DNA from 2 places in the Kitasatospora sp. NPDC058444 genome. Region 1 is predicted to be linked to the other one. Evidence: riboswitches for the same ligand, from Rfam matches in the RefSeq annotation. Region 1 holds a riboswitch; the other holds the start of a gene.
The links. Region 1 has a riboswitch for cobalamin ahead of ACFWP2_RS05390 (ribonucleoside-diphosphate reductase subunit alpha). Riboswitches for the same ligand answer to the same signal wherever they lie in the genome.
Positions count from the first base shown of each region.

Region 2: linked by a shared signal. The riboswitch ahead of metE (5-methyltetrahydropteroyltriglutamate--homocysteine S-methyltransferase) and the one ahead of ACFWP2_RS05390 (ribonucleoside-diphosphate reductase subunit alpha) in region 1 are both predicted to bind cobalamin.

Region 1 covers NZ_JBHXLL010000003.1:182,887-196,930, forward strand. The annotation lists gene ACFWP2_RS05365 (glycoside hydrolase family 113) at 1-525, opposite strand, end outside; gene ACFWP2_RS05370 (glycosyltransferase family 2 protein) at 541-1,992, opposite strand; gene ACFWP2_RS05375 (hypothetical protein) at 2,070-2,918, opposite strand; gene ACFWP2_RS05380 (glycoside hydrolase family 26 protein) at 3,087-4,541, opposite strand; gene ACFWP2_RS05385 (hypothetical protein) at 4,723-5,673, opposite strand; cobalamin riboswitch at 6,016-6,148, shown strand; gene ACFWP2_RS05390 (ribonucleoside-diphosphate reductase subunit alpha) at 6,341-8,752, shown strand; gene ACFWP2_RS05395 (ribonucleotide-diphosphate reductase subunit beta) at 8,752-9,768, shown strand; gene ACFWP2_RS05400 (DUF397 domain-containing protein) at 9,831-10,040, opposite strand; gene ACFWP2_RS05405 (helix-turn-helix domain-containing protein) at 10,068-10,922, opposite strand; gene ACFWP2_RS05410 (ATP-binding protein) at 11,156-11,593, shown strand; gene ACFWP2_RS05415 (hypothetical protein) at 11,590-11,865, shown strand; gene ACFWP2_RS05420 (ferritin-like protein) at 12,023-13,081, shown strand; gene ACFWP2_RS05425 (NAD-dependent epimerase/dehydratase family protein) at 13,221-14,044, shown strand, end outside.
Region 2 covers NZ_JBHXLL010000075.1:2,535-16,578, forward strand. The annotation lists gene ACFWP2_RS38655 (DUF6328 family protein) at 1-216, opposite strand, end outside; gene ACFWP2_RS38660 (sigma-70 family RNA polymerase sigma factor) at 333-989, shown strand; gene ACFWP2_RS38665 (helix-turn-helix transcriptional regulator) at 932-1,225, opposite strand; gene ACFWP2_RS38670 (STAS domain-containing protein) at 1,384-2,052, shown strand; gene ACFWP2_RS38675 (SRPBCC family protein) at 2,126-2,425, shown strand; partial or broken gene ACFWP2_RS38680 (hypothetical protein) at 2,880-3,149, opposite strand; cobalamin riboswitch at 3,181-3,403, shown strand; gene metE (5-methyltetrahydropteroyltriglutamate--homocysteine S-methyltransferase) at 3,566-5,881, shown strand; partial or broken gene ACFWP2_RS38690 (short-chain fatty acyl-CoA regulator family protein) at 6,039-6,518, shown strand; gene ACFWP2_RS38695 (ATP-binding protein) at 6,644-8,134, opposite strand; gene ACFWP2_RS38700 (response regulator transcription factor) at 8,134-8,856, opposite strand; gene ACFWP2_RS38705 (alpha/beta fold hydrolase) at 8,941-10,527, opposite strand; gene ACFWP2_RS38710 (NB-ARC domain-containing protein) at 11,804-14,044, shown strand, end outside.

The DNA of each region.
Region 1 (14,044 bases):
CACGCCGGTGCCGGCGTAGTTGAACACCTCCTCGTCCAGGATCGGCCGTACGGTGGTCCGCAGACCGGCCCGGTGGGCGGCGTCCAGCAGCAGGGCCAGCCGCTCCGGGGTCGGCGTGGTCGAACGGGCGGCGACGGCGTTCGACTTGGGTCCCGTCGTGTAGTACGGGAACGTCACCGACAGCGAGTTGGCGTTCAGCCCGACCACGTACTCGACGATGCGGTCGACCTTGCCCTGGACGAAGCTGTCCGGGTCCGCCGGGTCGTCCAGCCAGTACACCTGCACGCCCCACTCGGGGCTGCCCTTGGTCCACGGGCGGGCCACCTTGGGTCCGGTGTCCTCCACCACGGGGGCGTCCTTGCCGAAGCCCCAGACCCGGCCCTGCTCGGTCGGCGCGCCGGCCCAGTGCACCGTGGTGGGGCGCTGGTGGTCGAACTTGACCGGGTGGTCCCCCCAGACCATCGGGATGCCGACGGTGAGGGCGACGACCACGGTCGGGAGGATGAAGATGACGGGACGCTTCACGATCGTGACCTCCGATCAGGCCGGCTTGGCGATGACGACGAACTTGTTCTCCTCGCGCTTCAGGTACTTGATCAGTCCCCTCAGCCCGCCCCAGCCCTCCAGGAACGAGAACAGCGGAATGGCCGCCACCACCACGATCGGCTCCCACCACTTGCGCCGGTGGTTGGCCGAGGCCACCACGTTCAGCCGCAGGCCCTCCCAGTACGTCCAGATGACGTAGGCGAAGTTGATCGACCAGACCAGCACCACGGACTGGGTGACCGGCGAGGTGTTCCAGGTGCCGGTGAACCACGCCACCAGCAGCACCAGGCCGACGTGCTGCAGCGGGCCGAGCACCCAGCTGACCATGCCCATCCCGATGAACAGCCGGTACCGCAGCGGGATCGTCTTGTTGAAGCAGAGCGCGACCAGGCCCCAGGCCCAGCGCTCGCGCTGCTTGAGGAAGTCCTTGACGCCGGCCGGCGAGGCGCCGTAGCAGCGGCCGTTGAACCAGTCGCTGCGGCCGGGGTAGCGCTGGCAGAAGTTCAGCGCCATCTGGGCGTCCTCGACGATGGTCTTCGGTCCGAAGTCCCAGCCGATGGTGGCCTCCACCGAGGAGCGCACGATCAGCAGCTCGCCGTGTACGCCCGCGATCGGCGTGCCGGTGCCGGTCATCGCGCGGAAGCGGGCGATGTCGTCGGCGGGGCGGATCGCGTCGGCGAGCCAGGTGAAGGTGGAGACGGCGTTCTCGCGCGGGTACGTCAGGATGCCCTGCGCCATGTGCTTGGCGTCGTCCCCGGCCCGGCGCTGCCGGTTGACGAACTGGGCGACGGCGGCGGCGGTGTCCGGGCCGACACCGGTGTCGTCGTCCATGTGCAGCACCCAGACGTCGTCCTCGGCCTCGCCCTCCTCGATCCGCAGCTCGTGCGAGTAGTGGTTGGCGCGGGCCTTGAACTTGGTCCCGTTGGGCGTCTCGTACGCCTTCGGCACGGTCACCACGCGGATCAGCGGGTTGCGCTCCGCCAGCTCGTCGATCTTCTCCGCGGCGGCGCAGCCCTCCTCGGTGAGGATGTCCACGCGCATCCACGGGAAGTACGGCGGCAGGTGCTCGACGTACGAGAGCACCGAGCGCTCCAGCGCCGGGTAGGTGTCGTGGCGGCCGATGGTCGGCACCAGCACGATCAGGAAGTCGTCCTCGACGGGCGCGGCCGGGGTCATCCGGCTGACCTGGCGCAGCCGCCGCCGGACCATCAGCACGCCCTGGAAGCCGATCAGCACGCCGAAGACCGGCATGCCCCACAGGATGGTGATCGCCCAGCCGAGCGCGGTGGGGTTGGGCACGTAGGCCCACACCGAGAACGCGAAGATGATCACGAAGGAGACGTAGAACGGCGTCACCCGGGGCTTCCACGACATCTGTCGCTCGGCGAGCCGGGCGGCCTCGCGGGACGTGGTCAGCACCGTCCGCTCGGCGGTTGTCGATGACATGGCGAAAGCAGTTCCTCGTCTGGTGTCGTCTCGGCCCCGGACGGGGCGAGGGTCGTTCGGACGGTCGGCCCCGAGGGTCAGCCCTGGGGCGGACGGTCCGCGGGCGGCGGCGCGACCGGCGGCGGCGCGACCGGGCCGGGCGGCAGCTGGCCGGGGCTCACCGGGCCGGGACTCACCGGGCCGGGGAGCGGTGCGCCGGACTGCGGCGGAGTGGTGGGCCACGGCTGGGCGACGGCCGGCGGGTACGCGCCCGGCTGGGCGGGCTGCGGCGGGTACGGCATCGGCTGGCCCGGCAGGGGCTGCCCCCAACCGGGCTGGGGCTGAGGCTGGGGCTGGGGCTGCCCGGGAAGCGGCTGGGGCCACACGGGCTGCGGCTGGGGCTGCGGCTGGAGCTGCGGCTGCCCGGGAAGCGGCTGGGGCTGCGGCCACGCGGCGGGCTGGGCCCACGCGGGCTGCGGCTGCGCGGCCGACACCGGCCCCACCGCCGGCACCGGCTGCTCCCGCCAGACCGACCGGGCCAGCAGCACGATCAGCGCCGCGGTGACGACCACCCCGAGCCCGAAGGTCGCGAGCTTGAGCCAGCCCTCGGTGGTGCCGGTGAACCACTCCCGCTGCGGCTTGTCCAGCAGCGCGCCGACCAGGCTGCGCACCCGGTTGTACCCCTCGACCAGCGCGACACCCGCCGCGACGCCGAGCGCCCAGTTGCGTCCGCGCAGCAGGAGGATGCCCGAAACCAGGTACAGCAGGCCGTAGTTGAGGCTTCCGGTCTCGGCGAACACCGAGGTGCCGCCGTAGTAGAAGATCCCCTTGACGTAGGTGGCGAAGCCGACCTGGCCGAAGCAGTTGTACCCGGCCCAGCCGAGCAGCACCACGCCCCAGCCGGCGGCCACGCTGCCGGCCGCGCGCATCGGACCCGTCCGTGTCATCCCGTATCCCCCGCCCCTCCGGGCCCGTCCCGGCCGTTCGCCCGCCCTCGGCTTCGCCGCCACAGGATGCCACACGGCGCAACGGAGCCGGAATTCCACCCGTTCGGCCGAGCCCCCGGGTGCGGCTGATCTCACAGTGCCGACCGCCGCGCCTCAGGTGGCGTCGGCTCAGCGCACGTGCAGGCCGCCCCAGTCGACGTTCGCGCCGAACGAACCGGAACCGCCGGTGAGCGCCAGCGGACTGCGGTACGTGGCGTTGACGTCCGCGGCCGAGTTGCGCGGCTGCTCCGGGGTCAGGTTGTTCGCGGTGAGCGACTGCCCCCAGACCGTCCAGATCGTCCAGGGGGTGCGCCGCAGGGTCTCCGGCTGGCGGGAGTTGACCGGGACGGCGAAGGACTCGGCCAGCATCCGCGGCTTGCCGTAGCCGGACAGCCCGTCGTAGTACCGCTTGGTCCACACCTCGCCGGTGCCGATCGGGTGCGCCGGGCTGCCGCTGTAGTCGTCCACCCCGACCACGTCGACGAACTGGGCGCCCGGGTAGTAGTCCCACGGGTCCACCCCCGGGGCGCCGTCCCAGGACACCGGCGTCCAGACGAACAGCAGGTTGTGCAGCCCCCGGGTCTCCACCAGGTACCTGTAGGTGATCTTCCACAGGGCCTGGTAGTCGGCCGGCTTCTGGCCCGCCCACCAGAACCGGCGGGAGCAGTCCAGCACGTTCATCTCGTGGTACGGGCGCAGCAGCACCGGCACGTCGTGGGCGGCCAGGTACTCCAGGTGGTCGGCCAGGTAGGACAGGTCGGTGATCAGCGCGCGGTACTCGGGGGTGTCGTGCGCGCCGTCCACGACCCGGCCGAACCAGTCGGGGTCCTTGGCCGCCGGCGAGTTCGAACAGAGCACCCGGTCGAAGGACTTGACGTCCGAGCCGGGGTAGGGCTGGTGGAAGGACATGCCGACGATCCCGGCCGGGCCGCCGCCGTTGTCCGGCAGTTCGGTGCTGCTGCCGTCGCAGTTCTGCTGCACGCCCGCCGCGCCGTAGCCGCCGTCGTCGGCGCGCGGGTGGCCGTTCCAGACGGCGGAGAGCAGGTCGACGGCGTCGTCGGTGTACTGCCAGCCGGCCCGGCAGGAGGGCCAGCGGCCGGCCGAGTAGGAGCGCGGATTGCCGACGCCCCAGCCGTTCTGGCCGTAGCCGGGGCCGAGGTCGGTCTCCACGAAACCGGGCAGCTTGCCGGTGATGTCGGCGGCCTTCTTGTAGTAGTAGCCGACCTGCTTGGTGCCCCGGTAGTCCCCGTACTCCGGGTTGTTGCGTTCGTTGTGCGCCTCGACGTGCTGGCCGATCACCGTGCCGCCGCTCTGCCCGGTCCGGGCCTGGGCCTCCAGGTCGGCGAGGAACTGCTGGACGGCGCGGGCGTTCGACGAGGCCTGCGGATCCCGGGCGAGCAGGTCCCGGCCCACCTCCGGCGGCAGGGTGCGCCCGGGCGCGCCGACCGAGACCGGGACCCGCGGGGGCTGTTCGACGTCGGCCCTGCCGTCGTGGTCCAGCAGGACGACCGCTCCCGCGGCGACCACGATCCCGGCCGCGGCCAGGACGGCGGGCTTGCCGCGCAGGGCTCTGGGCAGGGCCACGGACCGCTCCTCCGGTTGCTCGCCGGCGCCGCCCCCCACGGACGCAACCGGAACACGCATGCGAAATGACTGTTCCGAGAGCCTGCCACATTCCCCCGGCCCCCCGTGAACGGACCCGCCGGGACCGCGGGGTCACGGCGGGTCAGCCCGCCGGCCTCGCCGGCGGGGACGTCACGGCGGGTCAGCCCGCCGTGGCCGGCGGGGTGCCCTGGACGCCGGGCGCGGCCGAGGACGCCGCCTTGGCGCGCCTGAGCAGTTGCCCCTTCACGTGCTCGGCGAACCCGGGAGCCGCCGCGGTGGCCGTGGCGTCCGGGCCGTTGCCGCCCTTCGCCGAGCCCTCGACCGTGAAGTAGCCGTACCGGCCCAGGCTGTTGTGCGTACCCGTGCAGCCGGCGGCGGCGCAGAAGGCCGGGGCTCCGGCCGCGGGCGCGCCCTTGAGCTGTCCGGTGAAGTTCTTCAGCGCGGTCTCGGCCTGGATCCTGTGGTCGAAGACCGCCACCCCGACGGTGACCGCGCTGTCACCGGAGACGTACGTCGCCCGGAGCACCTGCTGGCACCCCTGGTCGCCGAGCACCTTGCCCAGCCCGCCGGTCGTCGAGTTCCCGTCCCAGCACGGCGAGTCCAGCGACACCACGGTCCGGTTCCAGGTGGCGCCGTTGATCGTCACCTGGAGCGCGGAGAACAGCGCTCCCGCGTCCTGCGGCGCCGGATCGGTGGTGGCCTCCCAGATCGGCTTCGCCGGGTCGTCCGGCTGGCCGCTCGGGGTGCCGGAGGTGCTCGGCGGGGCGGTCGGCGGGGTGGTCTTGGTGACCGTCGCGGAGCCGTTGTCCTTCTTGCCCTTGAACAGCACCACACCGCCGGCGACCAGGCTGCCCACCACGGCGACCGCGGCCACCACGCCGATGACCTTCATCCGGCGACGGCGCTTGCCGTCGGCCTCGTTGCGGTCCGCCAGCGCGTCCCAGTCCGGCTCGACCCGCTGCGGCGGGCCCGGCTGCTGGGGCTGCTGCTGGAGGTGCCACTGGGGCTGGGGGTTCGGCTGCGGCTGCCCGACCGGCGGGCCCGGCTGCGGCGGCGCGGCCGGGTGCGGCACCGGCGGGATGGGCTGCGGGACCGGCTGCGCCGACGGCACGACCGGCCCGTACGAGGCCGGAGGCGGCCCGAAACCCCCGCTCGGCGGCGGCACCGGACCAGGTGCCACCGGCTGCTGACTCTGTGCGCCCCCCGGCCCGGCGGGAGGCGTTCCCTGCGGCCCCTGCCCAGGTACGCCAGTTCCGTCGCTCATGCGCCCAGATCGTAGGGCATCCCCGTGACGGCCGGTCCTCCCGGTGACCATTCCGTATCGAAACCAGGACGCCGCGGCCCGGTTCCGGGGCCTGTGACAGCCGCCACCCGCCACATTTCTGGTACCACCGGTCATCACTCCGACACGCGACGCCGTACTACATCTGGGGTCGCTTCAGGGAGACACCACTACATGTATGCTCGCTACTGCTGTCGATGCAGGGGAACCCGGTGCGAATCCGGGACTGCCCCGCAGCGGTGTGCGGGCGGCTCCAGCAGCCGTACCGCGAGTCCGATGACCTGCCGAACAGTGTGCGCCACGGCCCTCCCGCAGAGGCCGCGCCGGCACGAGCAGTACCCCTCCGGGCCTCGCGGGCGGGCCGGGGAGTCACCGTCGCGCGACGCCGTCTGCGTTCGTGCCGTGCTCCCCTGCCCCGATCGGCCCGGTGGCCCCCGATCACCGCCGCCGATCGCCGCCAGGAGAGAGCGCCTTGACCACCGCCGCCTCAGCCACCCTGCCCACTCAGGGCTCCGGTACCGCCTTCACCGACCCGACGGTCTCCGACCCCGGCGGCGCCCTGCTGCGGCTGCTCACCGACCGCAGCACCGACCTCACCGAGGTCGACCCCGGCCATGTCGCCGCCGCCGCGCTGCGCGGCCGCCACGCCGGCTCGGACTTCGCCGAGCTGCGCGGGCTGGCCGTGGACGCCGCCGCGTCGATGATCGCCGAGGACCCCCAGTACTCGAAGCTCGCCGCCCGCCTGCTCGCCCTGGAGATCGTCGACGAGGCGAACAGCCAGGGCTCGGTGTCCTTCTCCGCCTCGATCGCCGTCGGCCACGCCGAGGGCCTGATCGGCGACACCACCGCGGACTTCGTCGCCAAGCACGCCGCCGCCCTGGACGCGCTGATCGACACCGCGGGCGACGACCGCTTCGAGTACTTCGGCCTGCGCACCGTGCAGTCCCGCTACCTGCTGCGCCACCCGATCACCCGCAAGGTGATCGAGACCCCGCAGCACTTCCTGCTCCGCGTCGCCTGTGGCCTGGCGGTCGGCGACAGCGAGCAGTCGGTGCGCGAGGTGGCCGAGCTGTACGGCCTGATGAGCCGCCTGGAGTACCTGACGTCCTCGCCGACGCTCTTCAACTCCGGCACCCGCCACCCGCAGATGTCGAGCTGCTACCTGCTCGACTCGCCGCTGGACAACCTGGACTCGATCTACAACCGCTACGCGCAGATCGCCCGCCTGTCCAAGCACGCCGGCGGCATCGGCCTGTCCTACTCGCGCATCCGCTCGCGCGGCAGCCTGATCCGCGGCACCAACGGCAAGTCCAACGGCATCGTGCCGTTCCTGCGCACCCTCGACTCCTCGGTCGCCGCCGTCAACCAGGGCGGCCGCCGCAAGGGCGCGGCCTGCGTCTACCTGGAGACCTGGCACGCCGACATCGAGGAGTTCCTGGAGCTCCGCGACAACACCGGCGAAGAGGCCCGCCGCACCCACAACCTCAACCTGGCGCACTGGATCCCGGACGAGTTCATGCGCCGGGTCAACGCCAACGCCGACTGGTCGCTGTTCTCCCCGGCCGACGTGCCCGAGCTGGTCGACCTGTGGGGCGAGGAGTTCGACGAGGCCTACCGCAAGGCCGAGCTGGCCGGCAAGGCCGTGCGCACCATCCCGGCGCAGACCCTGTACGCCCGCATGATGCGCACCCTCGCGCAGACCGGCAACGGCTGGATGACCTTCAAGGACGCCTCCAACCGCGCCGCCAACCAGACCGCGCTGCCGGGCCGCACGGTGCACTCCTCCAACCTGTGCACCGAGATCCTGGAGGTCACGGACGACTCCGAGACCGCCGTCTGCAACCTGGGCTCGGTCAACCTGGGCGCCCACGTCGCCGCCGGGGCTTCGGCCGGTGATCTGATCGGCGCGATGGACTGGGAGCGCCTCGACGCCACCGTCCGTACGGCCGTGACGTTCCTCGACCGCGTGGTGGACATCAACTTCTACCCGACCACCGAGGCCGGCACCTCCAACTCCCGCTGGCGGCCGGTCGGCCTCGGCGTGATGGGCCTGCAGGACGTCTTCTTCAAGCTGCGGATCGACTTCGACTCGGCCGAGGCGAAGGTCCTGTCGACGCTGATCGCCGAGCGCATCATGCTCACCGCGTACGAGCGCTCCGCCGACCTGGCCGAGCAGCTGGGCCGCCACGAGGCGTACGGCGAGACCCGCGCCGCCCGCGGCGAGCTGCACATCGACCACTTCCCGACGGCCGCCCCGCAGTGGGCCGACCGCTGGACGGCGCTGCGCGCCCGGATCGCCGAGACCGGCCTGCGCAACTCGCTGCTGCTGGCGATCGCGCCGACCGCGACCATCGCCTCCATCGCCGGCGTGTACGAGTGCATCGAGCCGCAGGTGTCCAACCTGTTCAAGCGCGAGACGCTGTCCGGCGAGTTCCTCCAGGTCAACCCGTACCTGGTGCGCGAGCTCAAGGAGCTCGGCGTCTGGGACCAGCAGACCCGCGACGCCCTGCGCGACGCCAACGGCTCGGTGCAGGAGCTGAACTGGCTGCCCGCCGAGGTGCGTTCGCTGTACCGGACGGCCTGGGAGCTGCCGCAGCGCGCGCTGATCGACCTGGCCGCGGCCCGCATGCCGTACCTGGACCAGAGCCAGTCCCTGAACCTGTTCATGGCGGCGCCGACCATCGGCAAGCTCAGCTCGATGTACGCCTACGCGTGGAAGGTCGGTCTGAAGACCACCTACTACCTGCGTTCGCGCCCGGCCACCCGCATCGCCCAGGCCGCGTCCGGCACCGCCCGCGCCGCCGCGCCGGCGCCCGTGCCCGTGAACACCCCGACCCTCACCCCGGAGCAGGAAGCCGCCCTCGCCTGCTCCCTGGAGAACCCCGAGTCCTGCGAGGCCTGCCAGTAATGTCCGACGACCGCCAGAAGATGCTGCTCGACCCCGGCTTCGAGCTGACCCTGCGCCCGATGCGCTACCCGTCGTTCTACGACCGGTACCGGGACGCCATCAAGAACACCTGGACCGTCGAGGAGGTGGACCTGCACTCCGACGTCGCCGACCTGGCGAAGCTCAGCGAGGGCGAGCGCCACCTGATCGGCCGGCTGGTCGCGTTCTTCGCGACGGGCGACTCGATCGTCTCCAACAACGTGGTGCTGAGCCTCTACAAGCACATCAACTCGCCCGAGGCGCGGCTGTACCTCTCGCGGCAGCTGTTCGAGGAGGCCGTGCACGTCCAGTTCTACCTGACGCTGCTCGACACCTACCTGCCCGACCCGGAGGACCGCAACGCGGCCTTCGCCGCGGTGGAGAACATCCCCTCCATCCGCCAGAAGGCGCAGTTCTGCTTCAAGTACATGAACGCGGTCGACCACATCGAGTCGCTGCAGACCAAGGAGGACCGCCGCGCGTTCCTCCTGAACCTGATCTGCTTCGCCGCGTGCGTCGAGGGCCTGTTCTTCTACGGCGCCTTCGCCTACGTGTACTGGTTCCGGAGCCGGGGCCTGCTGCACGGCCTCGCGACCGGTACGAACTGGGTGTTCCGCGACGAGTCCATGCACATGGACTTCGCGATGTCGGTGGTGGACACCGTCCGCGAGGAGGAGCCCGACCTCTTCGACGACGAGATGGCCAAGCAGGTCACGGAGATGCTGGAGGAAGCCGTCGAGGCCGAGCTCCAGTTCGCCCAGGACCTGTGCGGTGACGGCCTGCCCGGCATGAACACCGCCTCGATGCGGGAGTACCTGGAGGCCGTGGCGGATCAGCGCCTCGCACGCCTGGGTCTGCCGATCCGCTACGGGTCGACGAACCCGTTCGGCTTCATGGAGCTCCAGAACGTCCAGGAGCTGACCAACTTCTTCGAGCGCCGGGTGTCGGCGTACCAGGTGGCCGTCGAGGGCACCGTCGCCTTCGACGACGACTTCTAAAAGGCACGAAACGACAGAGGTGCCCCGCACGGCCACAGCCCGTGCGGGGCACCGCTGTTGTTTCAGTCGGTCGAAAACTCCCCGGACTTGACCCCGGCGAGGAAGGACGACCAGGCATCGGAAGCGAACGCCAGAGCTGGCCCACCTGAGTCCTTCGAGTCCCGGACAGCCATCCCACCCACCATCAACGGCCGGGTCTCCACACACTCGTTCGCCTGGGCGCTATAGCTGCTCTTGCGCCACCCCTGAGTGGCACTGTCCGGCACAGTCACGCGCTCACACCTCTTCTGATCTCATCGTCATGTCGCCGCGGCGATGGCCGCGATCATATCCAGCGACTCCTTGGGGTTCAGAGCAGCCGATCGCAAGTATTCGAAGACCAGCCCATAGCCATCCAGTTCGCCCTGCTGCTCCAGATAGTGGCTGCTTGTCAGGGTTTCCAGGAACACCGCGCCGGGAGTAGGTGAGTCAGAGAAGCCGTACATCACGAAGGCGCCACATGCGCCGGCAGTCGCACCGACCTCCAGCGGCACCACTTGCAAGGTGACGTTGGGGAGCTGCGCCATCTCCGCGAGATGTTCCAACTGCTCCTTGTGGACCTTCACCCCTCCCACCGGGCACCTGAGCGCAGGCTCCCAGATGATCGCCCAGAATCGGGCCGGATCCGGCTTCGCGAGAACTTCCTTCCGCTCCATACGGATCTCGACCAGCTGGTCGATGCGCTCCGGTCGAACCGCAGCGGGGTTGGCTTCGAGCAGGGCGCGAGCGTAGCGCTTCGTCTGCAACAAGCCCGGCACAACCATGGTCTGCCACATACGGATGTAGCGAGCGTCATCTTCCAGCCCGAGAACATCGACATACGCCGACGGGATGGTGTCGCCGTAGTCGTGCCACCAGCCGCGCTTCCTGCTCTCCCGCGCCAACTTCTCCAGAGCTTCACGCTCCTTGACGCCCACCCCGTATAGATCCAGCAGGATCCCGAGGTCCAGCCGACGAACGCCCGAGACCCCGGTCTCTATGCGGCTGATCTTGGCGCGGGAACAAGCGAGGGCCTTCGCCGCATCCTCCGTCCCCTTGCCCGCAATCTCACGAAGGCGGCGAAGCTCCGAGCCGAGTCGCCGGGCACGGACAGTCGGCTTCGATTCATCAGCCATGCAGAAGTCCTCTCACCTTACGGCCACAGTGTGCCTTGTGACGGTTCGTCAATCCAGCGTAACCAGATCTGCATCGTTGCAGTTGTTTCGCTTGCAGGTTGCACCAACTCGGGTGCATGCTACCTGGAGTAGTGAGCACTGCCACACAGCGTGATTTCGGTGGGGCTCACCACCGGGCATCCCCATGCCTTCTTCAGCCACTCTCACCTGCACACTCCATAGGTGGCCCCGCCATGCCTGAAGACCTCTCCCCCTCCCCCCTCCCCGCCGAGCGGACCTGCTGGCTGCCCCGGCACCGCAAGGCCCCCCGCGCGGCCCGCTGGGAGCTCCACGACTTCCTCCTCCCCCACCCCTCCGGCGAACTCCTCGTCTTCACCGGGGAGTTGCTGGTCAGCGAGCTGGTCACCAACGCCGTCCAGCACGCCCGCGCCCCGCGTGACCGGCTGATCTTCGTCCGCTTCCGGCTCTCCCCGGACGACACCCTCCGCATCGAGGTGCACGACGCCGACAGTGAGAAGCCCTCCCTCCGGCCCGCCTCCACCTCCACCGAGACCGGCCGGGGCCTGCGGCTCGTCCAGCAGCTGGCCACCCAGTGGGGCTGCTGCCCGCGCGAGGGCGGCATCGGCAAGTTCGTCTGGTGCCACGCCTCCCCCGAGCGGGCCGCCGCGTGAGCACCGTCCGGGCCGGGATCGCCGGCATCATGCTCCCCGCCGACTTCCCCAGCCTCGACCACGCCCTGCCCGTCCTCTGGGAGAGCGTCCGCGCCCTCCCGATCCGCGAAGCCCACCGCGACTTCATCCGGCTCTGCATCGGGCCCGGCGGCGGCGAGGGCGTCGCCAACTGCCTCGCCCGCAACGACAGCTGGAGCGTCACCCTCTACGTCGGCGGCATGACCGACTGGACCGCCCACCTGATCACCATCACCACCACCGCCCGGCCCTGAACTCCCCCGCCCCGCCCGGCTTTCACGCCGGGCGGGGCGGCCGCAGGTCCACGCGCGCCCGTCCGGATGAACTCCCGGGCCGCACCGGCATTCCACGCAGACGGACGACCGACCCCCGACTACGGTCCGGCGCACAGCCGAACGAAAGGGGTACGTCGTGACGACCGGCATCCTGGACTACGAGAGCGACGCGATCGTCCAGCTCATGGGCATCGCCGAGGAGGACTGGACCGAGCAGGAGCTCAGGGAGGCGCTCCAGCGGGCGATCATGCTGGAGCTCTCCACCATCCCGCCCTACGCGACCGCCCTCTGGTCGATCACCGATCCGGACGACGGCAACCCGGTCCGCAGCGCGATCCGCGAGATCGTCTTCGACGAGATGTCGCACTTCGGCCTGGTCTGCAACATGCTCACCAGCATCGGTGGCACCGTCGTCCTCACGGACCCGCTCACCGTCCCCAAGTACCCCGGAGAGCTGCCGGGTGGCGTCAACCCGGGGCTGGAGGTCTTCCTCAGCGGGCTGACCCGCGACTCGGCCGCGCTCTTCGCGGACATCGAGAAGCCCGAGAACCCGCTCGCCTTCGCGGCCGACGGCAACACGATCGGCAGGTTCTACCAGCGCATCGCCGACGTCTTCCCGAGGTACGCGCACCTGCTGACCGGGCACAACCAGGTGACCTTCCCGCTCGGGGCGATCGGCCACGGCGCCGGCAACGACGTCGTGGCGATGAACACCATCGACGACGTCCTGAAGGCGATCAACATCATCCAGACCCAGGGCGAGGGCACCGACGCCTCCCCGGACAACCCGTTCTTCGGCGAGCCGGGCGAGCTCGCCCACTACTACGCCTTCAAGGAGATCGCCGTCGGCAAGAAGCTCGTGAAGAACCCCACGACGGGACGGTTCGAGTTCACCGGCCCCGACGTCCCGCTCCCGGTCACCGCGCCCGTCGCCCGCGTCCCCGCCGGCGGCTGGGCCAACGACCCCGCCAACGTGCCCGACCAGGCCACCGCCGACCGGCTGCGCGACTTCAACACCACGTACAGCGCCATGTTGGACAATCTCCAGAAGGCCTGGGGCGGCGACAGGGACCGGCTGTTCACCGCGATCGGGAACATGACCGATCTGGGCGGCATGGCGCAGGAGTTGAACGCCATCAGACTCCCCGGCGACCCCCACCTCACCTACGGCCCGGAGTGGCTCTTCGTCCAGTAGGAGTCCTTCACCGAGGCCGAGGGCCGGTGCGGACAGGTCCACGCCGGCCCCACACCTGTCCGCCCGATATTTCACCCGAACGGACGCGGTTCCGAATACCCGGATCGCGAATGTGTTCGAGGCCTGATATATCGAATATATGCTCGAAGAATACGACAAGGTATTGGTGTCGGGCGGATTGGGTTTCGTCGGAAGGCACCTGACCAGCGCTCTTCTCTTCCTGGGGAAAGAGGTGTCGATCATCGACAACGCCCGGACGGCCACGAGCATCTCGGCGCCGTCCGGGACCACCCTGCACCTGCTGGACATCCGCGAGGTCGACGCCGTCGCCGAGGCCGTGGACGACGCGGACCTGGTCTTCCACGTCGCCGCGAACGCGAACGGCACGTTGTCGGTGACGCAACCGCGCCTCGACTTCGAGATCAACGCACTCGGCACGCTGATCTTCGCCGAGGCCCTCCTCAAGGCGCCCGTCCGTCGGGTCGTCTACGTCTCGTCCGCGTCCGTCTACGGAACGCCCCGGAAATTCCCCATGGACGAGGACCACCCGACCCGCCCCTTCGTGCCGTACGGCGCGTCCAAACTCAGCGGCGAGATCACCTGCCTGGCACTCCACCGCGCCTGCGGCCTCCCGGTGGTGGTCGGCCGCCCCTTCTGCGTCTACGGACCGGGGGAGAACCCGCACGAGGCGATGGTCGAGGTCGGCCGTTTCCTGCGCTGGCACCTCAACCACCGACCCATCCAGATCGTGGGCGACATCGACCGGAAGACCCGCGACTTCGTCCATGTCACCGACCTGGTCCAGGGGTTGCTGACGATCGCCGACCGGGCCGACCTGGGCGAGGTGTTCAACATCGGCTCCGGCACGGAGGTGTCGATGCGCGAGCTCGTCGACACGATCGGGGAGGCCACCGGCAAGACGCCGGAGGTCAGCGTGATCCCGGAGATCGAGGACGACACCTA
Region 2 (14,044 bases), on a different contig from region 1:
GAGCCCCCGGTCGAAGCCGCCGAGCTGGCCGAAGCGGGGCATGAACACGACGCTCAGCAGGAATCCGAACAGCACTTGGGAGCCGGTCTGGGCCACCCGGACCTCCTGGAGCAGGTCGGTCCAGCGGCGGTCCGCTCGTTCGTCGGAGGTCTCGCGCCGTCCCGAACGGCGACGACGCCTGGGCCGGCTCTCGCGACCGGTGTCCGGTTCCGTCACGGGGACCGCCTCCGACGCCAGGTCCCCCGGTCGGGATCCGGGCGTGTCGGGATCGTCATGGGGCACCTTCGTCCGGGGCGCGGTCCGGGCACGCTCGGTGGTCGCGCGCCCGTCGTGTGGGGGCGACTACCCGAACGAATAGGGAGAAAACGGAAGAAAGACCGGCGACCGACGACGAGAGCGGCAGCGCCCTGCTCGACCGGCTCGGTGGCTGCGACCAGGGCATCGAGCTCGCCGACTTCCGGATCTCGGTGCGCCCGCTGCTGGCCCGGTTGCCGGAGCGCGAACAGACCGTCCTCAAGCTGAGGTTCTGGGACGGCTGGACGCAGTCGCGGATAGCGGAGCGGATCGGCGTCTCCCAGATGCACGTCTCCCGGCTGCTCGCCGCCACGCTCGCCCGGCTGCGGGACGAACTGGAGGACCGGGACGCCCCCGGCTGGACCGACGGAAGAGCCGGAAGAGCCGGACTGACCAACCCGCCGTGGGGCGTTCTCCGGCCCGGGCGCGATCCACCACAGGGTGTGAATGGCGAAGCCCGCGCCGCCGAGGACGAGTGCGACCAGCAGGATGAGGCCGAGGACGAGCACGGCAGTCCGCTTCCGATGGTGGAGCGGGGGCTCTCGGCAAGCGCGTGTGCCCCTTCGGGCCCAGTTCACACGTGGTCCCGGTCGACACGTGCTCCCGGGCCGGGAGGGCGTTCCGGCCCCGGGCGGCGTCAGCGCAGGAGGGTGGCGAGGAGCTCGGCGATGGTGGGGCCGGCGTCGGCGGGGTGACGCAGCTGCTTGCTGGTGATGACGCTGTAGTGGTTGGTGCGGCCGCGGCGCTCGTGGGTGAGGTACCCGGCTTGTTCGAGGTCGACGATGATGCGTTGGACGGCGCGTTCGGTGAGCAGGCAGCTGGTGGCGATGTCGCGCACACGGATGCCCGGGTCGCGGGCGATCTGGACCAGCACACGGGCGTGGTTGGTCAGGAAGGTCCAGTGCCGCTCGGTCGACGTGCCGTTGTCCATTCCTCCACGATAGGACGTCCGTTTCACGGCCGCTGAAACACGACAGCGGATTCGTGCAATGGTTGACATGTCTGGCGGACGGGCGAAGAGTGGAGGAGCCACGGTCCGCACAAGCGTCCGTCGCGGAGTCGCGCGGCGCCGCGTCTGGAGATGGTTCGATGGACCCGATCAGCAGGCAGGGGCTGGAACGGCTCGGATCCGTGTTGGCCGAACGCCTCGGCCCGCCCTGCGAGGCCGGTGAACAGGGCGTCTGCGCCTGTGCGGAACCACTGCGCCGGCAGGTGTGCCGTTCGATCACAAGCATCGACGCCTACCTGGTGTCGCTCCAAGCCGGCGAACGCACTGCCGTAGGCCTTCGCGAGCAGGCGCTCGATCTGTGGCGTGACCTGGAGCGCATCGCCTCCGCAGGAGCTGAGCGGGAAGCCCCCGAGAGTGGCGCCGGGGTGCCCGTGTCGCCGAGCCCTCCGCTCGAGGAGGAGGCGGTCCCGCCCTGTCTGACGTCGGAGGCCGTCCGGGTCGGTGGCGCGTTCGTGTGCTCCTTCACCGGCGACATGATCCTGGACAGCGAGCCCGTCGCGGCCCGGGCACTCGACGCCGCGCTCGGTAGGCGTCCCGTCCTGCTCGCGGTCGACCTGGCGGGTGTGGAGCTGTTCACCTCCACCGGCCTCAACCTGCTTCTCGGTGCCCGTCGGCGCGCGTTGGCGGACGGAGTCCGGCTGGTGCTGGTCGCTCCGTCCAGGCGGACGCTGCGGGTCCTGGAACTCACCGACACCGCCGGGCTGTTCGACGTCCACGCCACCATCGAGGATGCCCTCCGGGACACATGATTGGGCCGGCGGTGCTGGGGCAGGCGCACGGTGCGGCCGGGATGCCCCGGACGCACCGTGAGAGGAGACCCGGATGAGCATGGTGAAGGAGTCCGTGGACGTGGATGTCCCCGTGCACACCGCCTACAACCAGTGGACGCTGTTCGAGGAGTTCCCGCGCTTCATGGAGGGCGTCGACTCGGTGACCCAGCTGGACGACCGTCACAACCACTGGCGGACCAGCATCGGTGGTCCCGACGGCCGGTCGACGGCCCGGGGCCATGCCGGATCAGGAACCTCCGATCCGGCGTGGCCTCGGGCCCGACGGGTGCCCGCCGAGCCCGGGTACGCGTTCGCGCACCCGAGGAATCCCTCGGACCAGGAGAAGACATGACCCGGCACGGCAAGGTCCTGGCGATCCGGCACGCCGGCGACGAGGAGGCGCGGCTCTTCCCGGCCGTACGGGCCCTGGCCGCGAGGCCGAACCGCGCGACCTCGCGGCCAGGGCACGGGAGACCAAGGAGGCCTCGACCGGCCGGCCCGCCACCAGCCGCCCGCTCAACGCCCCGGGGACCGCCTGCCGCCTCCCGGGCGCTCGGCCGCCGAGCGGATGCGGGACTTCCCGACCCCGGGCGGACCGACCCCGCGCAGCTCCTGAATGCCCTGTCGTGGACAGCTGACCCGCATGGTGTCCTCGACCTGCCGAGCCGGACGGACGACTGATCAGGCGTCGGTCCTCCCCGCCCATTCCAGGAGCCCCAGGCACTGAGCTTGTCGTCGCTGCCGGTGATAGCCAGGCTGTGGTTGCCGTCGGCCGCGATCCGGGAGACGCCGCCGGACCAGCCGCCCTGTACGTCGACCGGGGTGTTGCGGTTGATCGTGCTGTTGTCGCCGAGCTGGCCGGTGGCGTTGTAGCCCCAGGCCTTGACCGCGCAGTGCCGCTGGTCGGCTTGGTGCTGCTGTTCGGCGGGCCGACCAGGGCGAGGTTGTGGTCGGCTCCGGCGGCGATGATCGCGGACATTCGCGCCGCGCCCTGCCACGCACGCCGGGCACCTCGCCGCGCACCTGACCGTCGGCCGCCAGCCGCGACGGGGTCTCATCATGCGGACATGTTCCATGATCTCCGCGTCAGTCCCGGCTGTTTGCGCATAAGCTGATCAGGCAGTTGGTTCGCCCTGTCCGCCAGGCAGGCGCGTCGCAAGAGGGAACCCGGTGGGAATCCGGGACTGCCCCGCAGCGGTGAGTGGGAACGACCGCCGTCATACGCACTGGGCCCGGGAGGGTCTGGGAAGCGACGGCCAGTAGGTGTCCGCCCTTCATGGGGTGGGCGTGCCCGCGAGTCCGAAGACCTGCCACTGCCCGCACGCAGACGACCTGCGTTGCGGCTATCCGGTGACCTCGTGGGCGGGTCGGCGACCATACCAGGCGGATCAGGCCCGTACGTCTCGTGACGGCCGCCGCCCGGTTCGTCATCCCTTCGCGCCCTCGCCCGTCCCCGGGTACTTGAGGAGACAGACTCGCGAAGGAGAGTCCCTTGACGACGAAGTCCGCAGCAGCGGCGTCCGTGGCCACCGTGTACGGCTACCCCCGCCAGGGCCGGGGCCGGGAGCTCAAGAAGGCCATCGAGGGGTACTGGAAGGGCACGGTCACCGCCGACGCCCTGCTGGCCACCGCCGCCGACCTGCGCCGCGGGAACTGGCAGCAGCTCGCCGACTCCGGCATCGCGGAGGTCCCGACCGGGGACTTCTCGCTCTACGACCACGTGCTGGACACGACCGTGGCCCTCGGCGCGATCCCGGCCCGCCACCGGGAGGCCGTCGAGGCCGATGCGCTGGACGGCTACTTCGCCATGGCACGCGGCACCCAGGACGTCGCACCACTGGAGATGACCAAGTGGTTCGACACCAACTACCACTACCTGGTGCCGGAGTTGGGCCCGGACACGGTGTTCGCCGCGAACCCGGCCAAGGCGGTCGGTGAGCTGCGCGAGGCGCTGCTGCGCGGCCACCGCGCCCGGCCGGTGCTGGTCGGGCCGGTGACCTACCTGCTGCTGGCGAAGCCGGCGCCCGGGGTGGCCGCCGACTTCCGGCCGATCACCCTGCTGGACCGCCTGCTGCCGGTGTACGCCCAGCTGCTGGCCGAGTTGCGGGCCGCCGGCGCCGGGTGGGTGCAGCTGGACGAGCCAGCGCTCGTGCAGGACCGCACCCCGGCCGAGCTCAACGCGGCCGCCCGGGCCTACCGCGAGCTGGGTGCTCTCGCCGAGCGGCCCAAGCTGCTGGTCGCCAGCTACTTCGACCGGCTCGGCGAGGCGCTCCCGGTGCTGGCCAAGGCCCCGGTCGAGGGCCTGGCCCTGGACTTCACCGGCCCGGCCGCCGCCAACCTGGAGGACCTCGCCGCAGTGGGCGGACTGCCCGGCAAGCGGCTGGTCGCCGGGGTGATCGACGGCCGCAACGTCTGGATCAACGACCTGGAGAAGTCGCTCTCCACCCTGGCCACCCTGCTCGGCCTCGCCGACCGGGTCGACGTCGCGCCCTCCTGCTCGCTGCTGCACGTGCCGATCGACGCAACCCTCGAACGCGACATCGACCCGCAGATCGCCCGCTGGCTGGCCTTCGCCAAGCAGAAGGCAGCCGAGACGGCGCTGCTCGCCCGCGGTCTGCGCGAGGGCACCGGCGCGATCACCGCCGAACTCGCCGCCAACCGCGCCGACCTCGCCTCCCGCGCCACCTCCCCGATCACCCGCGACCCCGCCGTCCGTGCCCGCGCCGCCGCCGTCACCGCCGATGACACCCGCCGCGCCCAGCCCTACCCCGTACGGGCCGAGGCCCAGCGCGCCCGGCTCGGCCTGCCGCTGCTGCCGACCACCACCATCGGCTCCTTCCCGCAGACCACCGAACTGCGCACCGCCCGGGCCGATCTGACGGCGGGTCGGATCGGCGCCCCGGCCTACCGGGAGCGGATGGAGGCCGAGGTGCGGGAGGTCATCGCGTACCAGGAGAAGGCCGGCCTGGACGTCCTGGTCCACGGTGAGCCCGAGCGCAACGACATGGTCCAGTACTTCGCCGAGCAGCTCACCGGCTACCTCGCCACCCGGCACGGCTGGGTGCAGTCCTACGGCAGCCGGTACGTGCGCCCGCCGGTCCTCGCCGGGGACATCTCCCGGCCGAACCCGATGACCGTCGACTGGTTCCGCTACGCGCAGGGCCTGACCGACCGCCCGGTCAAGGGAATGCTCACCGGCCCGGTCACCATGCTCGCCTGGTCCTTCGTCCGCGACGACCAGCCGCTTGCCGACACCGCCCGGCAGGTCGCCCTCGCCCTGCGCGAGGAGGTCACCGACCTGGAGGCGGCCGGCGCGGCCGTCGTCCAGGTCGACGAACCGGCGCTGCGCGAGACCCTGCCGTTGCGCGCCGCCGCCCGCCCGGCCTACCTGGACTGGGCCACCGAGGCCTTCCGGCTGGCCACCTCCGGCGTCCGCGCCGACACCCAGATCCACACCCACATGTGCTACGCCGAGTTCGGCGCGATCATGACCGCGATCGACGAACTCGACGCCGACGTCATCTCGTTGGAGGCCACCCGCTCCCACATGGAGGTCGCCGGCGAACTCGCCGAGGCCGGCTACCCGCGCGAGGTCGGCCCCGGCGTCTGGGACATCCACTCCCCGCGCGTCCCCGGCACCGAGGAGGTCGTCTCCCTCCTGCGGGCCGGGCTCGCCGCGATCCCGGCCGAGCGGCTCTGGGTCAACCCCGACTGCGGCCTGAAGACCCGCGGCTGGCCGGAGACCCGCGCCTCCCTGGACAGCCTGGTCGCCGCCGCCCGCCGCCTGCGCGAGGAACTCGCCGACTGACGCACCGACGCGAGACCGAACGGGCGGGTGCAGACCGTGTGCTGCACCCGCCCCGGTGGTTCGCCCCGTCGAGGAGAGAAGAGGGTGCGTCGCACCATGGCACGTCCTGCCGGGCGCAAGATCTTCGCCCACGCCAAGCTGCGCCGGCTGTTCCGGCCTGCGCGGGGTGCCGTTCTCCTTCGTGCGCGTCGACCGGGCCGGGAACGTCTCCAAGCGGCAGTCCGCCACCGCCTTCCACTTCTCCCGCACCGGCGGCACCTGCCCGCTCTGGAACGTCTACGACGCCTTCGCCGCACCCGGCCGGGTCCACGTCCAGGTCGCCGTCATGCCCGACGGCCGTCGCTACCTCTGGACCGCCCGCGCCGTCACCCGCTCACCCGGCGGCTGGGGCCGCCCCGGCAAGACCTTCGCCATCGGCCTCGGCTGCGAGATCCGCCACGCCGGACGACTGGTGTACTCGGCCGGCCTCGACCTCGGCGACGAGAGCGCCGCCACCCCGATCGGCCTCGGCTGTAAGGTCTGCGAACGCCCGGCCTGCCCGCAGCGCTCCGCCCCGGCCATCGGCCGCCCACTGGCCGTCGACGAGCGCACCAGCACCTTCGTCCCCTACGCGGCGCTGCCCGGTCCTCAGGACTGAGGGCCGGGAGCGGAACTCCGGTGGACCTTCGGCGCCGTCGTGTCCCGCAGCGCTGCCCCTTCCGCGGAGCGGGTCCGACGGCCGACCGCCGCAGGCGCACCGGTCCGGTCCGCGGCGCGGTGTGATCACCAGGACTGTGTCGCTCGCCCCGGCCCCCTCCAGGACCGGCCGGGAAGGGGGCCGGGCTCATGGGCAGGGCGCGGACCGCGTTGTCGCGTGGCCTGGTGCCCCCTGTGGACGTGGGTGCGGGACGGTTCCGCAGGCTCGTCAGCGCGAGGCGGCGCCTGGCTCCCCGACGGGCGGTCGGTGCTGAGGGGCCGGCGGCAGGTGGAAGCCGACCTCGGCGCCGCCGCCGGGGGCGGCGGTCGGAAGACGGTGCCGCCGTCCGCGGCGACGAGGTCGTGGACGATGGCCAGGCCCAGCCCCGAGCCCGGGGTGGCCTGGGTACCGGCGGCGCGGAAGAAGCGCTCGAAGACGGCCTGCCGGTCGCCGGGGGCGATGCCGGGCCCGTGGTCGCGCACGGACAACCGGGTGCCGACGACCCGGATCTCCACCGGGGTGCCGTCCGGGCTGAACTTGACGGCGTTGCCCACCAGGTTGTCCACGCAGCGTTGCAGTGCGCGTGGGCGGGCCAGCACCGGTACGGGGCCCTCGACGGTGACGGCGATCTCGCGGCCGGTACGGCGGCGGAATCGCCGGGCGCTGTCCTCGGCGACGGCCGGCAGGTCGAGCGGTTCCGGGTCCTCCGCGTTCTGTCTGTCTGTGGCCAACTCGACCAGCTCGCGAACGATTTCATCGAGTGCGACGGTCTCGGTGACCAGGGTGGCGAGGATCTGCTCCTCGTCCTCGGGGGCGAGCCGGCCGCGGGCCCGCTGGAGGAGTTCGGCGCAGCCGCGCACCGAGGTCAGCGGGGTGCGAAGCTCGTGGCTGGCGTCCTGGACCAGGCGCTGTTGCTGCTCGCGGGAGCGGCGCAGTGCGCCGACCATCGACTCGAAGGCCCGGGTGAGGCCGCCGACCTCGTCGCGTCCGGCGGCGGGTAGTGGGGTGGCCAGGTCGCGGGTGGTGGTGATGTGTTCGGCGGCGCGGGCCAGGCGCCGCACCGGTCGCAGGATCCGGCCGATGACGAGCCAGCTGAGCAGGGCGCAGGAGGCCGCCGCGGCCGCGCTGGTGACGGTGATCCGTTGCAGGAACGCCTCGTCGACCTCGGCGGCCCCGGCGTAGGTCTGGCCGACCATCACCGCTCCCTGTCCGTCGGGGCGGGCCCGGGTGAGGAGGCCGTAGGGGGTGCCGTCGACGGTGACGTCCTCCTGGTGGGAGCCCTGACCGGTGCGGGCCACCTCCAGGGCGCGGGCCGAGACGGGCAGCGCGGGGCCGCCTGGGGTCAGCGGGCGCGCGGTGCCGTCGGCGGGCAACAACTGTTCGACGGTGTCAGGCCTGGCGGGCGGCAGGCGCCCGAGATCCAGGGCGGCGAGCGCGGTGTCGGCCCGGTCCTGGAGGCTCCGGTCGAGCTGGTCGGAGACCAGGGTGCTGACGCCGCGGTAGGCGGCGGTGACGGGCACCGCGATCGCCAGCAGGACGGAGGCGAGGACGACGAGGCCGATCCTGGTGCGCAGCATCAGGCGGTCCTGGCGGTGTAGCCGACGTTGCGCACGGTGTGGAGCAGCCGGGGCTCGCCGTCCTCCTCGGTCTTGCGCCGCAGGTAGCCGACGTAGACGTCGAGCGAGCGCGAGTCGGTGTCGAAGTCGTAGCCCCAGATGCGCTGGTAGATCTGGTGGCGGGTCAGGACGGTGCCCTGATTGCGGAGGAGCAGCTCCAGCAGGTCGAACTCGGTCTTGGTCAGGTCGAGCCGGCGGGTGCCGCGGTGGGCCAGGCGGGCGGCGGGGTCGAGGGCGAGGTCGGCGAGGGCGAGGCGGGCACTGCCGGTGTCCTCGCTGTCCTCGGCGCGGGGAGGCTCGGTGCGGCGCAGGAGGGCGCGTATCCGGGCCAGCAGTTCCTCGGTGGCGAAGGGTTTGGCGAGGTAGTCGTCGGCGCCCGCGTCCAGCCCGGCGACCCGGTCGCCGAGCTGGTGGCGGGCGGTGAGGACCAGGACGGGCAGGCGGTCGCCGCGCCGGCGCAGCATCCGGCACAGCGCGAGGCCGTCGAGGCGGGGCATGACCACGTCCACCACCGCGAGGTCGGGGCGCCGGTGCTCCAGGAGTTCCAGGGCCTCCTGGCCGTCGGCGGTGGTGAGCACCCGGTAGCCCTCGAAGCGCAGCAGGTGGTCGAGGGTGCTGCGGACGCCGGGGTCGTCCTCGACGACCAGGATGGTGCGCCGGGCGGTGGCGGTGGGATCTGTCATGGCGTCATTTTCGCTGGTGGCGGGTGTGGTCATTCCGGTCGGGTGTGGCGGGTCAGCGGGTCAGCGCGTCAGCGGGTCAGCGGGTCAGTGCGGGACGGGGACGACGGTGACCGGCGGGATCTGCGCCAGGCAGGAGGTGTCGCCGACCTCGCCGGTGCGGATGAAGCTGCCGGAGATCTCCAGCGCGCAGCCGGTGGACTCCATCTCCGGGAGGTGTCCGCTGTTGGGTACCGAGACGAAGGAGCTGTGGAGGAACTGGGCCGCCGACAGGCGGGAGTTGACCTCGGGGGTGTTGGTGTCGAGGTCTCCGGAGAGCACCAGGACGGGCACGTCGGGCAGGTTCTCGAGGTCGGTCGACTGCGGGCGGGCGGTGCCCCGGCGCGGCCAGTTCAGGCAGTTGTCCCCGCCGTCGGTCTGGCCTGCGGCCCAGCCCTCGGGGCTGAAGGCCCCGAAGTCGGCCGGGTCGGCGGCGGCCAGGGCGGCGCGGTACTGGCGGCGGCGCTCCGGCACCGGGGCGTCCGGGTCCCAGGTGCGGACGTAGTCGTTGCAGGTGACGGCCAGGAAGGAGGCCTGGTCCTCGGAACCGGTGCCCTCCATCTCGCCGCGCACCAGGGCGGACAGCGGCCCCTCGTCGCCTGCTGCGAAGGCGTGCAGAGCGGCGGGCAGGGCACCGAGCAGCCCGGGCTCCCCGGGGTGCAGGCCGATGCCGCGGGTCGCCGGCTCGTACATCAGGTCGGCGAGCTTGTCCTCGGTGAACAGCACGGTCCGCCGCTCGCCACCGACCGTGGCGGTCACCTTCAGCGGGCGGGTGCGCAGCTGCTCGGTGACGGCGGCGAGGTCGTGCACCGCGGTGTCCGGATCGCAGGCGCCGCTGCGCTCGCAGATCCGGCGCAGCGTCAGGGAGACCTGCTGGGCGCCGGGCCGGGCCAGGGAGTCGAAGGCGACCGGGTAGGCACCGGACAGCACCATCTTCTCGACCCGCTCGGGGTGGCGATCGGCGTAGACCGGCATCAGGTAGGTGCCGTACGACATCCCGTACAGCACCAGCTCGGGGGCGCCCAGGCGCTCGCGGGCAGCGTCGATGTCGTCGGCGGTGGCGGCGCTGGTGTAGCCGCGGGCACGCGGGCCGAGCTCCTCGGCGCACTCGGCGACGGCCTCGCGCTGGCCGGCCCGCGGGGCCCAGCGGTACTCGGCCTCGGTGACGTCGCAGGGCAGCCGGCCGGAGCGTCCGGTGCCGCGCGGGTCCAGCAGCAGCACGTCGTAGTCGTCCAGCACCCCCTGCAGCGCGCCGGCCACCTGCTCGGCGCGGTCGATCAGGGTCTCGCCGGGGCCGCCGGGGTTGAGCGCGACGGTGCCCAGCGCCGGGCCGGGGCGGCCGTGGCGCACCACCGCGTAGCTCACGTCGATGCCGCCCAGGCGCGGCTCGTCGGCGACCAGCGGGCGGCGCATGGTCGTGCAGTCGACCCGGTGCCCGGGGACGGACGGGCACCATGCGGGTCGGCCCTGGGCGTCGGCGGCGGAGGCCTGCGCGGCGGGGGCGCCGGTGAGGGGCAGTGCGGCTGCCAGTACGGCCAGGGCCGTGGCCGCCAAGGTGCCGCGCCTCTTCGCGCTGTTCGTGCTCGTGCCCGCGTCCGTGCCCGTGTTCGTGCCCGTGTTCGTGCTCGTCGTCATCGCCGTGCCCTCCGTGCGTCCTGCGGTCGGTGTGGGTACGACTGTGCCGGGCATCCGTCAGCCGCTCGGCAGAGCGACGGCAAAGGCGTGTAAGAAACCCGCAGGAGGCGTAGGCCCCTCAGCCGGTTCCCCTGGCGGCTCTGCCCGTAGCGAGTCTGCGGCGGGCAGAGGCGGGGCGGGCATCCCCTGGAGGCGACCGCTGGCTTGGCTACGATGTGCCCTCCTTGACGCAGTGGTCGGGTGGGGCAGGTGGGAACTGTCAGCGGGTGCCGGGGCGGACGAGTATCTCGGAGGGCGGCCGGCTCCTGGGCGATCAGGTGGGCGACGGTCAGGTACGGGGGCACGGTGGTCTCCGCGGAGCGGTGTGCCCGGCCGGGTGGTGGGGCGGAGAGGCTGTTGCGGGTTGAGCGGGTTGAGCGGGTTGAGCGGGTTGAGCGGGTTGAGCGGGTTGAGCGGGTTGAGCCGGGAACTGAACTTCGGGACGTACACCGAGGAGTGGAAGGCCGGCCAGCGCGCGCTCGCCCCGGCGTCGCTGCGGCACCTCGACTCTTCGACGAGTCCGGCCCCGATGCATCCCGGTACGGGTGCGCTCCGTACCGGTGAGCTCGGGGCCGGACTCGGGCGCAATGGAGGCGCAGCCCGCGATTCGTCCTCGCGAGCCCCGCCTGGTATCACACCGTTACCTGCGCTGGCAGCAGTGCTTGTTGCGGTTGATGGAGGTGTGCCCCTCAGCGCTGCTGCGGAGTTCTGATCAGCTGATCAGGGGATCACCGTCACGGTGATTGTGATGTCAAGCCGCAGCTGTGACGAGAGGTGAACCTGGATAGCACTCTCCGTCACGCATTATCGCCAACGGGAAGTTGAGGCGTCGCCGGGCGAGGGCCGGTTACCAAGGGCTGTCCCGTAATTGATCTTGGGCGTCTCGGGCGCGGGTCGAGGGTGAGCTCGCCGCCGCGTGGCCGGCGGTGTGGGATGACCAGGCCGGTGCCGGGTAGCCGTCGTCGGCGATCGTCGTGGTCCGACCGACCATGTCCTTGGTGTTGGATTCCTCCCAGCCCTGACGCCGGTCCCCGCCCCGGCCTCGAAGTCATGCTGTCCGGGCTGGGGGCCGCGCCCTCTGTGCGTTGACTGGCGCGGACGGCTGTTCATTCAACTGTTATGTCAACAACCTCCAAGCAAAGCAGGCTAGTTGGCACACTTGCAGTGGGTGGATAGTTACATCGCCAGCTTGCCCTGTGGGTTGGCTGGCCATCATCGGTGGCGAACGGTTGGGTGGTTGGTCACTATCGACGAGTCGGCTGCTCAGACGCCTGTCGATGCGCAACACGCGCAGGGTGTGCAGATTGGCGACGGGGGTGTTCAGGTCAACGTGTTCGCCGCGCGTCCGCGGGTTTTCCGTCCGTGGATGGCGCCCGCTCTGCCCGGCCCGGTGATACCGCGGCCTGACCATTACGCGGCACTGTTCGACGGGGTGACGCGGAACGACGCGGGGCCGACCACGCTGGTCACAGCCGTCGAAGGTGCGGGCGGCTTCGGCAAGACGACCCTGGCCGCACTTCTCTGCCAGGACCCCCGGGTGATCGAGCGCTTCGCTGGTGGGTTGCTGTGGGTTACGGTGGGGGAGCAGCGGCATGGCGCGCGATTGGCCGAACTGATCGGCGGGCTATGTGAGATGCTCTCCGGAGATGGGGTGAAGACTGCCGATCCTCAAGTCGCCGGAGGGCGACTCGGTGAACTGCTGGACGCCCGCGACGCCACTCTCATGGTGATCGACGACGTATGGCGGCCCGAGCAGCTGACACCGTTCATGATCGGTGGGCGGCCCTGCCGTCGCCTCGTCACCACCCGGAACTCGGGGGTCGCGCCTCGGAGGGGAGTGTCTGTCCTCGTGGATGTGATGACCGCCGATCAGGCGATCGGTGTACTGACCGAAGGTGTAGGCGACGTGCCCCGGGATCTCCTTGGGAAGCTCGTCACCGCCACGGGCCGCTGGCCGCTGTTGCTGAGTCTGGTGAACGCCGCGCTGCTCGACCAACTCGCAGCAGGGGCCGATGTACGTCAGGCGGTGCAGTGGGTGCTGCAGCAGCTGCATAGTGGTGGACCCGCCATGTTCGACCTGGATCCCGGCGATGAGGACAACCGGAGCCACGCAATCGCGGCGACCGTGGATGTCAGCCTGGCGCTGCTGACACCTCACGAACGGGACCGCTACCTCGATCTCGTTGTCATCCCCACGGATACCAGCTTGCCGGCGGAGATCCTCTTCCGCCTGTGGCGCACGACGGGAGGGCTCTCGGCGTCCGAGGCCGAGAAGCTGCGTGCGCGGCTTGTTCGCCTAAGGCTCGTCCAGCCCGGTTGGCTGGACGGCGCTCCGGCAGTCCGGCTGCACGACATCCTCGGCGCCTTCCTGCGCTACAGGCTGACGGATGAAGAGCTCGAGGCCCGACACGAGTTGATGGTCCGCACGGCCGCGCACCTGCTGCCCGCGTCCGCAGAGCGGCGAACGCAGTGGTGGTCGATGCCTCGGGATGCCACTTACTTATGGCACCATCTGCCCTACCATCTGGCGCGTTCCGGCCGTACCGAGGAGCGTGAGTCGCTGGTATGCGACCTCCGGTGGGTGGCGGCGAAGGCGGCGAACCTGGGTTCATCTGTGCCTGTGGAAGCCGACTTGATCGAAGTGCCCACCGGAGCCGCCCAGGTCCTGCGGAGAGCGCTCGGGTCGATGTCCGACTTGCTGACACCCGGCGATCCGCCGACAGCCTTGGAAGCCACGCTCTACTGCTATCTCAGCGGCGTGCCGGAGCTGCAGTCGCCGGTGGCCCAGTACCGCTCTCACCTGTCCGAGCCCCAGCTGGTTCCCGCCTGGCCGCCGCCGGACCAGCACGCCCTGGGGGTTCTTCGCACCCTCACCCACCATACGTATGGGCTGGTCACCGGCCATACATACGGCATAAGCGATTGCGCGTTCTCGCCGGACGGCATGCTCCTGGCCACCGCTAGCCACGACCAGACAGCCCGCCTCTGGAACGTCGCCACGGCGAGCCCGGTCAGCGTCCTCGCTGGCCATGCCGGAGCGGTCTCGTCTTGTGCGTTCTCGCCGGACGGCACGCTCCTGGCGACCACCGGCCATGACCGGACGGCCCGGCTGTGGGACGTTGCGACGGGCACCGAACGCACCGTTCTCGCTGGGCACTCGGAGGCGGTCTCGTCCTGTGCGTTCTCGCCGGACGGCACGCTCCTGGCGACCACCGGCCACGACCGGACGGCCCGGCTGTGGGACCTCACAACGGCGAAGCCCGTTAGCGTGCTCACCGGTCATGCCGAGGCGGTCTCGGGTTGCGCCTTCTCCCCGGACGGCACGCTCCTGGCCACCACGGGGTACGACCAGACAGCCCGGCTGTGGGACGTCACGACCAGCACCGAACGCACCGTGCTCGCCGGACACTCCGAAGCCGTCACCTCCTGCGCGTTCTCTCCGGACGGCGCCCTCCTGGCCACCGCCGGCCACGACTGG